One region of the Desulfotomaculum defluvii genome, then DNA from elsewhere that is predicted to be linked to it. Evidence: riboswitches for the same ligand, from Rfam matches in the RefSeq annotation. Region 1 holds a riboswitch; each other region holds the start of a gene.

Evidence for each region. Region 1 has a riboswitch for thiamine pyrophosphate ahead of thiM (hydroxyethylthiazole kinase). Riboswitches for the same ligand answer to the same signal wherever they lie in the genome.
Region 2: linked by a shared signal. The riboswitch ahead of ACYQ03_RS03260 (thiamine-binding protein) and the one ahead of thiM (hydroxyethylthiazole kinase) in region 1 are both predicted to bind thiamine pyrophosphate.
Region 3: linked by a shared signal. The riboswitch ahead of ACYQ03_RS00560 (AIR synthase family protein) and the one ahead of thiM (hydroxyethylthiazole kinase) in region 1 are both predicted to bind thiamine pyrophosphate.

What each region holds. Positions count from the first base shown of each region.
Region 1 covers NZ_BAAHYV010000008.1:370,563-375,441, forward strand. Annotated here, with positions in the region: gene ACYQ03_RS17195 (transporter substrate-binding domain-containing protein) at 260-1,102, shown strand; gene ACYQ03_RS17200 (amino acid ABC transporter permease) at 1,171-1,938, shown strand; gene ACYQ03_RS17205 (amino acid ABC transporter ATP-binding protein) at 1,955-2,695, shown strand; TPP riboswitch at 2,759-2,868, shown strand; gene thiM (hydroxyethylthiazole kinase) at 2,855-3,763, shown strand; gene thiD (bifunctional hydroxymethylpyrimidine kinase/phosphomethylpyrimidine kinase) at 3,777-4,580, shown strand; gene thiE (thiamine phosphate synthase) at 4,603-4,879, shown strand, end outside.
Region 2 covers NZ_BAAHYV010000006.1:108,957-113,835, forward strand. Annotated here, with positions in the region: gene proV (glycine betaine/L-proline ABC transporter ATP-binding protein ProV) at 1-621, shown strand, start outside; gene ACYQ03_RS03250 (ABC transporter permease) at 602-1,438, shown strand; gene ACYQ03_RS03255 (glycine betaine ABC transporter substrate-binding protein) at 1,451-2,335, shown strand; TPP riboswitch at 2,575-2,681, shown strand; gene ACYQ03_RS03260 (thiamine-binding protein) at 2,818-3,105, shown strand; gene ACYQ03_RS03265 (ABC transporter permease) at 3,080-3,859, shown strand; gene ACYQ03_RS03270 (ABC transporter substrate-binding protein) at 4,052-4,879, shown strand, end outside.
Region 3 covers NZ_BAAHYV010000001.1:118,148-123,026, forward strand. Annotated here, with positions in the region: gene ACYQ03_RS00550 (amino acid permease) at 1-785, opposite strand, end outside; gene ACYQ03_RS00555 (MtnX-like HAD-IB family phosphatase) at 959-1,591, opposite strand; gene ACYQ03_RS00560 (AIR synthase family protein) at 1,598-2,623, opposite strand; TPP riboswitch at 2,690-2,786, opposite strand; TPP riboswitch at 2,940-3,038, shown strand; gene thiC (phosphomethylpyrimidine synthase ThiC) at 3,124-4,425, shown strand; gene ACYQ03_RS00570 (potassium channel family protein) at 4,605-4,879, shown strand, end outside.

The DNA of each region.
Region 1 (4,879 bases):
TTTTAGTATGCGGTTTTATTTGTTATATATTATAAAATTATGGAATTATATGGATACTACACATTGATAATACTTACAACTTAGGTGTTGCTTATGGTCATATAGAATTTTTCTTGTAATCACCTATGATTAATGATACAATTATTTAAATATAGGGAATATTTATACAATTTTATTTTTTAACTTTCTATTTTTAGGTTGACCTTGTAGTATCGTAATAGTATATTAAACTTATTATAATAGGGGGAGAGAATGAGTCATGAAGAAAAAAATACTTTTATTATTAGCAATGTCACTATCAATAATTATGTTAGTAACAGGATGTGGATCTGACAGTAATTCAGAAACTCAAAAAGAGCCAGCTGCAAGTGAAACATTTAAGGTGGGACTTGAATGTGGTTATGCACCATTTAACTGGACACAAATGGATGATTCAAATGGTGGGGTTAAAATTGATGGTAGTAAAGAATATGCAGGTGGCTACGATGTAGAAATCGCTAAAAAGATTGCCGAGGGTTTAGGAAAAGAATTAGTTATTGTTAAAACTGAATGGGATGGCCTAGTACCAGCATTAACATCTGGTAAAATTGATGCAATCATTGCAGGTATGTCACCAACAGCAGAACGTAAAAAGACCATTGACTTTTCAGACATCTACTATAAATCAGATTTAGTTATGGTTGTTAAAAAGGGTGGCAATTATGAAAGCGCTAAGTCTATTCAAGATTTCAAAGGAGCAAAGGTTACTGCCCAATTAAATACCTTCCACTATACAGTAATCGATCAAATTGAAGGTGTAAATAAACAACCAGCTATGGATAACTTCCCGGCCATGAGAGTTGCTTTGGAGTCAGGAATTATTGATGGATATGTCTCAGAACGTCCAGAAGGTGTTAGTGCTTCCGCTGCTAATCAAAACTTTGCCATGGTTGAATTTACAGAGGGCTTTACTACATCAGATGATGATACTGCAATTGCAGTTGGTATTGCAAAAGGTAGTCAATTAACTGAACAAATCAATAAAATATTAGCAGGTATCCCAGAAGAAGAACGTACAAACATTATGGATACTGCTATTAAAAATCAACCGGCAGCTGAATAACCAGTATGTGAAACCGGGCGCATTATTATGCACCCGGTTTTATGACGCCTGTCGTAAGGAGGAGAAAAATGAGCTTTGAGTGGATAGTAAAGATTGTTTCTGACTACGGGCCAATGTTCATTCGGGGTGCGGGTATAACACTCTTAATTTCTATAATTGGTACTATTATAGGATCATTTATTGGTTTATTAGTAGGGGTTGTGCGTACTATTCCTCTACCAGAGCGGGGGGCCAAAAGAATTACCCTGCAAATTATTAATGCTTTACTTTCAGCCTATATAGAATTCTTCCGGGGCACACCTATGATTGTACAAGCCATGGTAATTTATTATGGTTCTGCTTTAGCTTTTGGTGTGGATATGAACCGGCTGGCGGCAGCAATTTTTATTGTATCTATTAATACAGGGGCTTATATGTCCGAAATCGTTCGTGGTGGTATTATATCTATTGATAAGGGACAATTTGAAGCAGCCCATGCCATAGGTATGAATCATTTTCAAACGATGATTAATGTTGTAATACCACAGGTAATTCGCAATATTTTACCGGCAACAGGCAATGAATTTATTATTAATATCAAAGATACCTCTGTGCTTAACGTAATTTCTGTATCGGAATTATTTTTCCAAACCAAATCAGTTGCAGGCAACAACTTCAGATATTTTGAATCATTCTTTGTGGCGTGTGTTATTTACTTTATTATGACCTATACAGTAACTAGAATTTTACGTTACTTTGAAAAGAAATTAGATGGGCCAGATGATTACATTCTGTTAGGTAATCAAATGCAATTAGAAAGACCGGAAGACAAGCTGCGTAAAACACAAACTAGTTAGACGGAGGAGGGAGCATATGGAAAAAGTTATTGATATTCAACACTTAAGTAAATCCTTTGGAGCCCACGAAGTCTTAAAAGATATAGATTTTTCAGTTAGCAAAGGAGAGGTTGTCTGTATCATAGGTTCATCTGGCTCTGGTAAATCAACTCTTCTTCGTTGCATTAATTTGTTAGAAAAACCAAGTGGGGGCCAAATTATATATAAAGGGGAAAATATATTAGATGATAAGCATGATATTTATGCTTACCGCACCAATTTAGGTATGGTTTTTCAGCAATTTAACCTATTTAATAATCACAATGTTTTAAACAATTGTGTAGTCGGACAAATAAAAGTACTAAAACGTTCTCGGGCTGAAGCAGAAAAAATAGCTATGAAATATTTAAAAGTTGTTGGCATGGATCAATATATTAACGCAAAACCAAGACAATTATCAGGTGGTCAAAAACAACGGGTGGCTATTGCTCGAGCACTTTCTATGGAACCAGATGTGATGTTGTTTGATGAACCAACATCAGCCCTTGACCCAGAGATGGTAGGAGAAGTCCTCAAAGTTATGAAGGAACTAGCTGAATCTGGTCTTACCATGTTAATCGTAACTCACGAAATGGGATTTGCAAAAGAGGTATCTGACCGTGTAGTATTTATGGATAAAGGAGTTATTGCAGAAGAAGGAAGTCCGGAGCAAATTTTTAATAATCCAGTACAAGAACGCACCAGAGAATTTTTAAAACGAACCTTAACTCAGATTTGATCAAAATACTTTGTTGTTATAGAACTATTGCCAGTGGCTTGATTGATTGGTATACTTTAAAAAATATATAAATCCGGGAGCTTGTGGAAGCACGCTGAGAGTACGACTAAACCGTCGTTGACCGGTTGAACCTGTTGGATAATGCCAGCGTAGGGAGTGATGAGAAAAGTATGGGCACTTTGCTTACGCATTGTGCTCTTTTTTATGTCACTTTCAGGAAGTACTAAAATCGTAGAAGGGAAGGGAATGTATCGTATGAATCTACAAAACATTGCCATTACATTGCAAAAGGTGAGGCAGGTAAACCCTCTGATACACAATATTACTAATGTTGTGGTAACTAATTTTACTGCCAACGGACTATTGGCCTTAGGCGCCTCACCGGTGATGGCCTATGCAGTGGAGGAAGTGGCCGATATGGCTAGCATTGCGGGAGCCCTAGTTCTCAATATTGGGACTTTAAATGAAAAAGAGATCGAAGCGATGCTTCAGGCGGGTAAATCGGCAAATCAGCATAACGTTCCAGTTGTGTTTGATCCGGTTGGGGCAGGAGCCACTGCTTACCGAACTGCAACAGCACGAAGGATTGTAAAAGAAGTCAAGGTATCTGTACTAAGGGGAAACGCTGGGGAAGTGGCCAATGTTATTGGCGAAAACTGGGACGTCAGAGGTGTTGATGCGGGTCAAGCCAAGGGAGATGTAGTTTATCTAGCTCAAAGCGCCGCCAAACAGCTGGATACAGTGGTAGTGGTAACGGGTAAAGAAGATGTAATCACCGACGGTCAAAGGACCTATGTGGTCAACAACGGGGATGCCCTATTAACTAGGGTAACGGGAACTGGCTGTTTACTTTCCTCAGTTATTGGAGCCTTTTGTGCAGTGGAGCAGGAACTGCTTTTGGCATCGACGGCTGCACTGGTGAGCTATGGGGTGGCAGCAGAAATTGCCGCCACTCTTAAAGGACAGGAAGGACCAGGTAGTTTCCAAATTGAATTCCTAAATCAATTGGCCAAAGTATCTAATGAGGAAATTATTAAATATGGTTCTGTAATAACTAATTTGAAGTAAAAGAGGAACGACTATGAACAAAACATTTAAGGCATTGACCATTGCTGGTTCGGACAGTGGTGGTGGTGCCGGTATCCAAGCAGATTTAAAAACATTTCAGGAACTAGGGGTCTATGGTATGTCTGCCCTTACAGCCATTACTGCACAAAACACTCTGGGTGTACAAGGGGTCTATCCTTTGCCAATAGAGGCTGTGCAGCAACAAATCCGGTCCATCGGTGAAGATATGGGGACAGATGTTGTCAAAACCGGTATGCTTTTCAGTAGTGAAATCATTCAAGTGGTGGCTGAACAAATAAAACATTATCAATGGCAAAATGTTGTGGTGGATCCCGTTATGATCGCCAAGGGTGGTGCATCTTTGCTGCAAAGTCAGGCGGTAGTTGCATTAAAAAAATACCTATTGCCATTGGCAACCATCATCACGCCCAATATTCCAGAGGCTGAGGTATTAACAGGAATGACCATAATAACCTTGGAGGATCGGCAGGAAGCTGCCAAACACCTGCAGCATCTGGGTGCTGCCTATGTTGTTATCAAGGGTGGACATGATGAAGGTGAAACTGATGTTATAGATTTGTTATATGATGGTCAGGGATTCACTTACTTTACAGGTAAAAGGGTAAATACCAAGAACACCCATGGTACGGGGTGTACCTTTGCTTCTGCCATCGCTGCACAACTTGCCAAGGGCATGCATATAAAAGATGCAGTCAAAACTTCTAAGGCTTTTATCCAAGCTGCCATAGAAAATCAAATTGAAGTGGGTCACGGAAATGGACCAACTAATCATTGGGCATACAGGAAAAGAAGCTAAGAAAGAAAAGGAGAGGTAGACCATGTCAATAACTTCAGATTCCAAGATGCGGGAGTTATTAAAGGTATATTTCATATTAGGAAGTACAAACTGCACAAAGGACCCCTTAGAAGTAATCCGTCAGGCCATTGAGGGAGGTATTACATTATTTCAGTACAGGGAAAAGGGTACAGGTGCTTTGGCCGGAGAAGAAAAGTATAAATTGGCTAAAGATTTGCAACAAATTTGCCAACAGTACCGCATCCCCTTTATCGTTAACGATGATGTGGATTTAGCCCTCTCCCTTAATGCAGATGGTG
Region 2 (4,879 bases), on a different contig from region 1:
GAGCTACAATCCAATATGCAAAAAACCATTATCTTTATCACCCATGACTTAGATGAAGCCCTGAAAATCGGGGATAGAATCGCCCTGATGAAGGATGGCAAGATTGTACAAGTGGGTACGCCGGAAGAAATATTGACTAACCCGGCCAATGAATATGTTGAAAAGTTTGTACAGGATGTAGATATGTCCAAGGTACTAACTGCAGAGCACGTGATGAAGAGACCTGAGACCATAACCTTAGATCGGGGTCCCAGGGTTGCCTTGCAATTAATGAGGGATAGCGGAGTATCCAGTCTGTATGTTGTAGATAAGAGAAAGATTCTACTGGGGGTTGTGACAGCGGATGCTGTTTCCAAAGCCACCCAGGACGGCTTAACCCTTGAGGCAGTCATGCAAAGAGAGGTGCCTACGGTTTCTCCAGATACCCGTCTGAATGAGTTATTTGATCTCATTGCCTTTACGCCTGTACCACTGGCAGTGGTAAGTGAGCACCGTCGTTTACTGGGCGTAATTGTTCGTGGAGCAGTACTGGGCGGCCTTGCCGGTAAAGTAAACCAAGAAACTGAAAAAGACATAGTGCCTAAGGAAGGGGTTGGACACATTGGCAAACTTATTTCCTAAAATGCCCCTTGATACTTGGATTGAAGGAATGGTGAGCTTTCTTGACGATCATCTGGGAGGTTTCTTTGACCTAATATCCGCATTAATAACTGGTTGGGTCGATCTCTTTGCATATATTTTTATGATCATTCCTGATTGGGCGTTAATACTCGGTTTAACACTACTAGCCTGGAATTTTAGCAAGAAATCAGTGGCTCTTTTTACTCTGGCAGGATTGTTTTTAGTAAATAACCTTGGCTATTGGGATAATACCATGCTGACCTTGGCTTTGGTATTGACTGCGGCTATGATCTCAATCTTTATTGGTGTTCCCACTGGTATTTTATGTGCTAGAAAGGACACTGTGCGGGATATTGTTATGCCAGCTTTAGATTTTATGCAGACCATGCCAGCTTTTGTCTACCTGATACCAGCCATCTTTTTCTTTGGGTTAGGAAAAGTACCAGGCGTCATTGCTTCGGTGATTTTTGCTATGCCGCCCACTATACGGTTAACCAACCTAGGTATTAGGCAGGTTCCCTGTGAATTGGTGGAGGCAGCGGATGCCTTTGGTTCTACACCTACACAAAAACTGTTAAAGGTACAGCTTCCGTTGGCTAAGCCTACGATAATGGCTGGTATTAACCAATGCATAATGTTGGCCTTATCCATGGTGGTTATTGCTTCAATGATTGGGGCCAAGGGGCTGGGTGCGGATGTCTACAGGGCTGTAACCCAAATTAAGATAGGGGCAGGTTTCGAAGCAGGTTTAGCCATCGTCATTCTGGCTATCATTCTTGACAGAATGACGCAAAATATAGGCAGAAAACAAGTATAAGGGGGAGAAGGTTTGAAAAGAAAAGGATTATTTTTATTAGTGATTGGCTTGGTGATTTCATTACTGGCGGTAGGCTGTGGTGGTGCTACGGAAACTAATCAGTCAGGTAAAGTAGGAGATCAAGTAGACTATAAGATCATCGGCATTGACCCTGGAGCGGGGATCATGAAAGCCACTAGCAAAGCACTACAGGAATATGAATTAAAAGATTGGGAACTAGTAGAGGGCTCAGGTGCGGCAATGACAGCGGCTTTAACCAAGGCCTATGAGAATGAAGAACCCATTATTGTAACAGGGTGGACACCCCACTGGAAATTTGCCAAATATGATCTCAAATATCTAGAAGACCCCAAAAAGATCTTTGGGGATGATGAGTTTATTCATACAATTGCCCGGATGGGCTTAAAAGAAGACCATCCCAGTGCCTATCAGTTTCTGGACAAGTTTAATTGGCAGCCAGAAGATATGGCAGTAGTAATGGTAGATATTATGGAAGGTACTGATGAGGGGCAAGCGGCTGCTAAATGGGTGAAAAATAATGAGGAAAAGGTTAATCAATGGCTGGATGGAATCACTCCGGTACAAGGAGAAAAAATAAACCTGGCCTATGTTGCTTGGGATTCTGAAATTGCTAGCACCAACGTTGTAGCAGTGGTCCTAGAAAAACTGGGTTATGAAGTGGAATTAAGCCAGGTGGAAGCTGGTCCCATGTGGGCTGGTTTGGCTTCTGGAGATGCAGACGCCAGTGTTGCAGCTTGGTTACCCGCAACCCATGCCGATTATTACAAAGAGTTTAAAGACAAACTTGACGACCTCGGACCTAACATGGAAGGAACCAGAATAGGATTGGTGGTTCCAGCTTATATGGATATAAATTCCATTGAGGATCTGAAATAGCCATTAGCCTTAAAAAACCCTAGGCCATGGGCCATGAGCCCTGGGCCTAGGGTTTTTTGTGCTTGATATGCTTAAGGATCTTTTAATAGATGATACACGATCAAGTCCATATTGACCCATAAGTAAAACATGCAAAAAAGCTCATGGCACACGGCTTATGGCCCAGAGCTAGTATCTAACTCGTCATCTATTCAAACCCATTTACAAACTAAGATACACCTGTTATAGTTTAACTACAACTAAATAATCTGGGGAGCTGGGGAGACTGGCTGAGAGGGTACAGAGGTACCGACCCGTAAAACCTGATCTGGGTAATGCCAGCGGAGGGACAGAGAATCTTCTCATGTGCCAAAAAGCTATCCTTCTGGGGTAGCTTTTTTTATTTAATGTGTTGGAAAGTATAAAGACTTTGGACATACCTAGGGTAAACTAAGGGATGCCAAGTTTTTTCTAATAGTCAAATAGTTCAAGGAGGAAAAAAGATGCCCATAGTAAATGTAGGATTTCAAGTAATACCCAAAACCAAAGGTGATGACAGTTATGAAATTGTTGATAAGGCCATAGAGGTGGTTCAGCAAGCTGGGGTAAAGTACGAAGTTGGCCCCATGGAAACTGTCATGGAAGGTGAGATGGATCACCTGATTGAGATTGTAAAAAAAGCTCAGGAAGCTTGTATTACTGCAGGGGCTTCGGAAGTGATGACCTACATAAAGATTCACTATCGTCCTGAAGGAGTAACGATCGATGAAAAGATCGCTAAATACCGATAATAGGGACTTTGCAGCTATTTTTCTGCCTGGATTTACCCTGCTATTTCTCTTGATATTGTGGGAGATTGCCGTAGAAATTAGCCAGGTGGAAGCTTGGATTCTACCAGGGCCAAGTCAAATCGTAGAGGCGCTATGGCAGGCTAGAGAACTTCTGTGGCGGCATAGTACCCAAACCATCTATGAGACTGTTCTGGGCTTGGGCATAGCCGTTGTGGTCGGTATTACTTTGGCAACAGCCATCGACTGGTCCCAGTCCCTAAGAAAGGCTATTTATCCTCTATTAATCATCTCCCAGACTATTCCTATTATTGCTGTAGCACCGTTGTTAATTATCTGGTTTGGTTATGGTTTACTGCCCAAAGTTCTCGTGGTGGCCTTAGTCTGCTTCTTCCCCATTACAATAAACTTAGCCGATGGCTATCGGCTGGTGGACAGAGATATGATTCGACTTCTATCAGCCATGGGAGCGGATACTAGAAAGATTTTTACCATGGTAAAGCTTCCCGCAGCCCTGCCTTTCTTCTTTTCTGGGCTGCGTATTGCAGGCACTTATAGTGTAATGGGGGCAGTAATTGGTGAGTGGTTGGGGGCCAGCAAAGGGTTAGGAATTTTTATGACCCGTTCCTCCCAGTCCTATTTAACTGATCGAGTCTTTGCAGCCATTATTGTTATTACCTGTCTTAGTCTATTGATCTACCTCATCATCGAAGGTGTTGCCCGGCTTGTTATGCCCTGGTATTACAGGAAAACCTAGCAGTCAGCCGTAGCTTATAGAAAAGCCTTGGGGAAGGGCCGTGGGCCATGAGCCATGGGCCTTGAGCATTGAGTTTTTTGGAAAAACTAAACTCACCGAATTAGCAAGTGCTATCGTTATCCCCCGCAGATGCAATAACCCTTACACGCGCCCTGCTTTCATGATTGCCTTATTAAGGAAGGAGAATTTAAAATGGTTCGTAGAAAAGTAATGATTTTTTGTCTGCTGGCCTGCCTGATGCTATTGTTTACTGGCTGTACGCAGGAGAAAAAAGCAGCACCGGAGCAAAGCAAAGAGGAAGGATTAAAGAAAATAACTGTCATGCTGGATTGGTTTCCCAATACCAACCACACAGGTCTCTATGTAGCAAAGGACAAAGGTTATTATGAGGCAGAGGGACTGGAGGTAGAAATTGTTCAGCCCGGCGAGGGTAGTACTACGGATCAACTGGTAGCCACCGGCAAAGCAGATTTCGGTATCAGCTATCAGGAAAGTGTTACCCAGGCTCGGTCAACAGGGATTCCCCTAGTGTCCCTGGCAGCGGTGATCCAACACAACACTTCGGCCTTTGCTTCACTAAAAGAAGCCAATATAACCTCCCCCCAAGATTTTGTAGGTAAGCGTTATGGCGGCTGGGGTTCTCCAGTGGAGGAAGCGGTTCTTAAGGCTGTTATGGAAAAAGCCGGTGTTGAAGCGGATAAAGTACAAAATATTACCTTAGGTGCTACAGACTTCTTTAACTCCATCGGGCGAGATGCAGATTTTGAATGGATATATTATGGTTGGGACGGTGTAGAAGCCCAAAGAAGGGGTATGCAATTAAATTTGATTATGCTTAAAGACTTAGACCCGGCTCTCGATTACTATACACCGGTGATTATTACCAATGAGCAACATATATCTGAGCAACAGGAGCTAGTTAAGAAATTTATGGCCGCCACGGCCAAGGGTTACCAATGGAGTATCGAAAATTCCAGCCAAGCTGCAGAGGTATTACTAAATAATGCTCCAGAACTTAAT
Region 3 (4,879 bases), on a different contig from region 1:
ACATCTTCACTAAGGTGAGCCGTAGAAATCAATGGAAGAAGTACTAAAACAGAAAGTATATAAAACCCCACAAGACTTAAAACCGTATATTTGATTGCCTTTGGAACAGTTTCCTTGGGATTAGTCGTCTCTGAAGCAGCTAATCCAATTATTTCAAAACCGGCATAGGAAAAAATCACTATCAGCATGCTGCCGGCAATGCCCTGTAAACCTGTTGGAAATAGAGGTTCCCTGGCCAATTCTCCAGCACCAATTGCTGGGCTTCCTGGCATAAGCCCTACAATCAATAATAAGGCTAGAATTATGAAGGAGGCTATGGCTAATAGCTTCACTGCAGCAAGACTACTCTCCAGCTTGCTTAGCTTATCAGCTCCTAAAAGATTTAACAGTGTAACACCGATTATAATTAGGCTCCCCAGAAAAGCTATAGATATATTGGGTAGCCACTCACGAACCAGGATTGATACAGCAGTGGCCTCACTGGACATAGCTAGAATAATTCCGGTCCAGTACACCCATCCAACAACAAAGCCAGTCCCTGGGCCAAAGACTTGTGTTGCAAAGGTCCGAAAGGAGCCAGCATCAGGATTGGCTACTGTCATCTCAGATAAAGCAAAGAGTATGAGGTAAACAAGCAGCCCACCAAGTATGTAGGAAATTAATATGGCAGGTCCAGCTGCCGAGATGGCTACCGATGAACCAAGGAAAAATGAACCTCCTATAACGGTTCCTAATGCCATCATTGTAAGCTGCCCTGCAGATAACCCTTTGTGTCCTTGCTCCATCTTTTCCCCCGTGTTCCCCATATTTCTAGGTTTGTTTATTTCGCATTATTATATTTTTCATTTGCCTCAGTTTTATACCAAAAACAAAATACCCCGCAGTTTAATCCTGCGGGGGACTTGTTGATAGATTATTTTTAATAGGTTGCTCACCTTTTAGTTAGGGTAAAACTGATCTAGTTTAGCTTTTTTAATACGTCCTTAAACCCTGTGATTGGGACGACTGGAATACCCTTGGCCAGGCAGTGGTCAAGCAACCGTCCCTTGGCAAACACAAGATTACTGTGGCCAGCAGGGCAGATATCTGAGACCCCATCACCCACATAAATCACCTGACTACCTGGTTCCGTCAAACGCTTCATAAGGGAACTCTTACAGGTACCACATAGGCCACAGTCCTGGTTATGGTAGGTACAGGTAATACCAAACCCCTTCTCATATACTAGCTTATTAGCAAAATAGGGTACTTTAAGGTGATATTTTGTTAGAATGTGTTCAATACAAAGGTCGTAGCCATCACTAAGGATATATATAGGATGGCCTTCTTTCCTGCAATAACTGACGAAGGCCTCGAAGCTCTCATCAATCTCTATCGTATCCAACAGTCTCTGCAGATCAGCTAAAGAAGCCTGGAAAAGTTGAAAGGTTCTATTGGCACATTCTTGGGTTGAAATTTCCCTCTTCTCCCACAATTCATTAATCTCTTGCCAACCATCAGTTGCAAAGTTTTCTACCATTACATCACAGGTATCCCTTTTGGTAATTGTTCCATCAAAATCAACAAAAAACACTCTCTTCAGTGGTTTCACCCTCTCCTAACCTTGAGACAATGCCCCAAAGAATACTTCCCAAAAGTGATCCACCGGAGGCGGCAACAAGTCTTGTTCACTCCCATCCACTTCTAACCAGCGGCGACCCTCCCCTTGGGGTACCACTTTCCCAATCACGGCAGCGGGTATGCCGGCCATTTCATAAGATTTTAAGACATCCCCAACCTTATCTGGGTCAACTGTTAACACTAGGGTGCCCTCACTGATTACTTCGTAAGGATTCAGTTGAAAGTGGCTGCAGATTGCTTTTACATCAGGGGGCACCATAACTTGGGATCTTTCAATACGTAAGCCCACGCCAGAGGCTTCAGCTACTTCCCAGAGACCCCGAGCCAATCCACCCTCTGTAGCATCGTGCATAGCATGTACCCCACCGCAGGCTGCTGCCAGAAGAGCGTCCTCTACCACTGTCATTTCCTTAATTCTCTGGGAAGCCTGCCCCACTAGCTCTTCTGTAATGCCCGCGGACCGTAAACTATCTCCCAACTCACTCCCCAGGAGGGCCGCTGCCTCTATGGCTGCTCCTTTGGTAATCAGGACTGCATCACCCACCCTGGCACCTGCCGGGGTTATATATTCTCGGCCCATGCCCCACACGGTGATACCTCCTATCGTTGGCACATTAACCGCACCATAGAAACCAGTATGCCCACCGACTATGGAAATCCCCAGATTTCTAGCAGTCTCACTGATGCTTCGCACCAAGCGAGCTATGTATTCTTCATTGGTATCGGGCGGAATAAGAAGGGAATAGGTCATAAACTGGGGCTTAATGCCCATCACTGCCACATCACTGGCCCCAATATGCACAGTAATCCAACCAAAATCCTCCGGTGATGTGGTGGGTCCGGGGAAAATGGGATCCTCGGCAATAGCCATAAACTGGTCCCCTATCTTTAGGATGGCCGCGTCCACGCCCATACTTGGCCCAACGACCACTTCTGGGGTCATTGCACCTGTTTCCGGCAGGATTGCTTTTTGGAAAAATTCATCATTTACCTTACCAATCATTTTTTTCACCCCTTATGATGTTTACAAAAAGTCAAAAAAATAAACACCCCTGCCCGGGGTGCCACAAATAGCGTAGTTGCATTTCCCTTCGCTGGTATTACCCAGAGCAGGTTCAATGGGTTGGTAATTACCTCTCAGCCTTCCGGCACCCCAAATGACTTCTCAATTTATTTTATTGACTTAACTAATCTAATTATATCACTGACTTTAGACAAGATAAAGCCAGAGATATATAGTAAAAAGGTTCTTTTAATGTTTTTATTTGTAAATTAATCTTTACAGATATACTTAAGTAAACTACAATTTTATTAAAATAATATTTGGCTAGGGGTGCCTAACGGCTGAGAGGAATATATTTCCAACCCTTGAACCTGATGTGGTTAGTACCACCGTAGGGAAGCTTTGTGATGCTCAATTGATAAGCTTACCTTTTCGGTAAGCTTTTTTATTGTGGTCTCAAAGCTTCTTCCTTTCACAATTTTAATGAAAGAAGGGAAAATATGAATTATACTACCCAAATGGATGCTGCTAAAAAAGGTTTGATTACAAATCAAATGCGTACAGTAGCTCAAAAGGAAAATATGGATCCAGAATGTTTACGTAGATTGGTGGTAGAGGGGAAAGTTGCTATTCCAGCAAATAAGAATCACACTAATCTTGATTGCGATGGTGTTGGACAGGGACTACGCACTAAGATTAATGTCAATCTAGGTGTTTCCAAAGACAGTTATGATATTGAGTTGGAATTGGAGAAAGCAAAAAAGGCAATAGAGCTAAAAACTAATGCTATTATGGATTTAAGCTGCTATGGTAAGACACAAGAATTCCGGCGTAAGCTTATTGAAGCATCACCAGTTATGATTGGTACCGTACCCATGTATGACGCAGTGGGCATGTTGAATAAAGATTTAAAAGATATCACCGTAGATGAATTCTTTTCAGTTGTCCAAAGGCATGCTGAAGATGGTGTGGATTTTATGACTATTCATTGTGGTATGAACAAAGCTACTGCAGAACGAGTGAAAAGAAACAAGAGACTGACAAACATTGTTTCCCGGGGCGGTTCACTACTTTTTGCCTGGATGGAACTTAATAATCAGGAAAATCCTTTTTATGAATACTATGATAGACTACTAGATATCTGTGAAAAGTACGATGTCACAATAAGTTTAGGCGATGCTTGTCGTCCTGGTTCCCTTAATGACTCCACTGATCCGGCGCAAATTGAAGAACTGATAACCCTGGGCGAGCTAACCAAGCGGGCCTGGGCAAGAAATGTCCAAGTGATGATAGAAGGTCCGGGGCATATGGCACTAAATGAGATCGCTGCCAATATGTTGTTGGAGAAAAAGTTATGCCACGGAGCACCCTTTTATGTACTTGGACCAATCGTAACGGATATTGCTCCTGGTTATGACCATATCACCAGTGCCATTGGTGGTGCAGTGGCCGCTGCAAATGGTGCTGATTTCCTCTGTTATGTAACCCCAGCCGAACATCTTCGTTTACCGAATCTGGATGATATGAAGGAAGGTATTATAGCAGCCCGGATTGCAGCCCATGCTGCTGATATTGCCAAAGGAATCCCCGGCGTACGCCAGTGGGATAATCAAATGAGTGCGGCCCGTGCTGATGTTGATTTTACCCGTATGATTTCTTTAGCCATTGACCCTGAAAAAGCAAGAAAGTACAGGGAAGAGTCCAAACCAGAGTGTGAAGATACTTGTACTATGTGCGGAAAGATGTGTCCCATGAAAAACATGAAGAAAATCTTAAATGGAGAAGACCTAAGCCTTATTTAACAGTAAAAACATATTAAACTATAAACTCCCCCTGTAAGAAAGAGATAATTCACCTTTGAATTATCTCTTTCTTACTCACAGACCTCATTGGCGACACGCCCTACTACTCATAAAATATTTATACAATCTTTACCACTTGCCTATATTTAGCAATGCTATACTACTTATGAGGTGCACCGATGAGTTTAAGAAATTTCTTTTATGTGTTCCTGGCCCTTATTGGGTTAATGATTTTAGCAGTAATGGCCCTGATTCGTATTGAAGGGTTATCCCTGACAGATGCAGTTTGGCTAGCTACTATTAGCATAACTACCGTAGGTTATGGGGACGTCGTCCCTAAAACTGTTTCAGGCCGTCTGGTAACAATGGGACTGATTCTTAGCGGTGTGGGTCTCTACACCTATGTCCTTAGTACCTTAATGGTTATTATCTCTGAGGGCCAATTGTATGATTT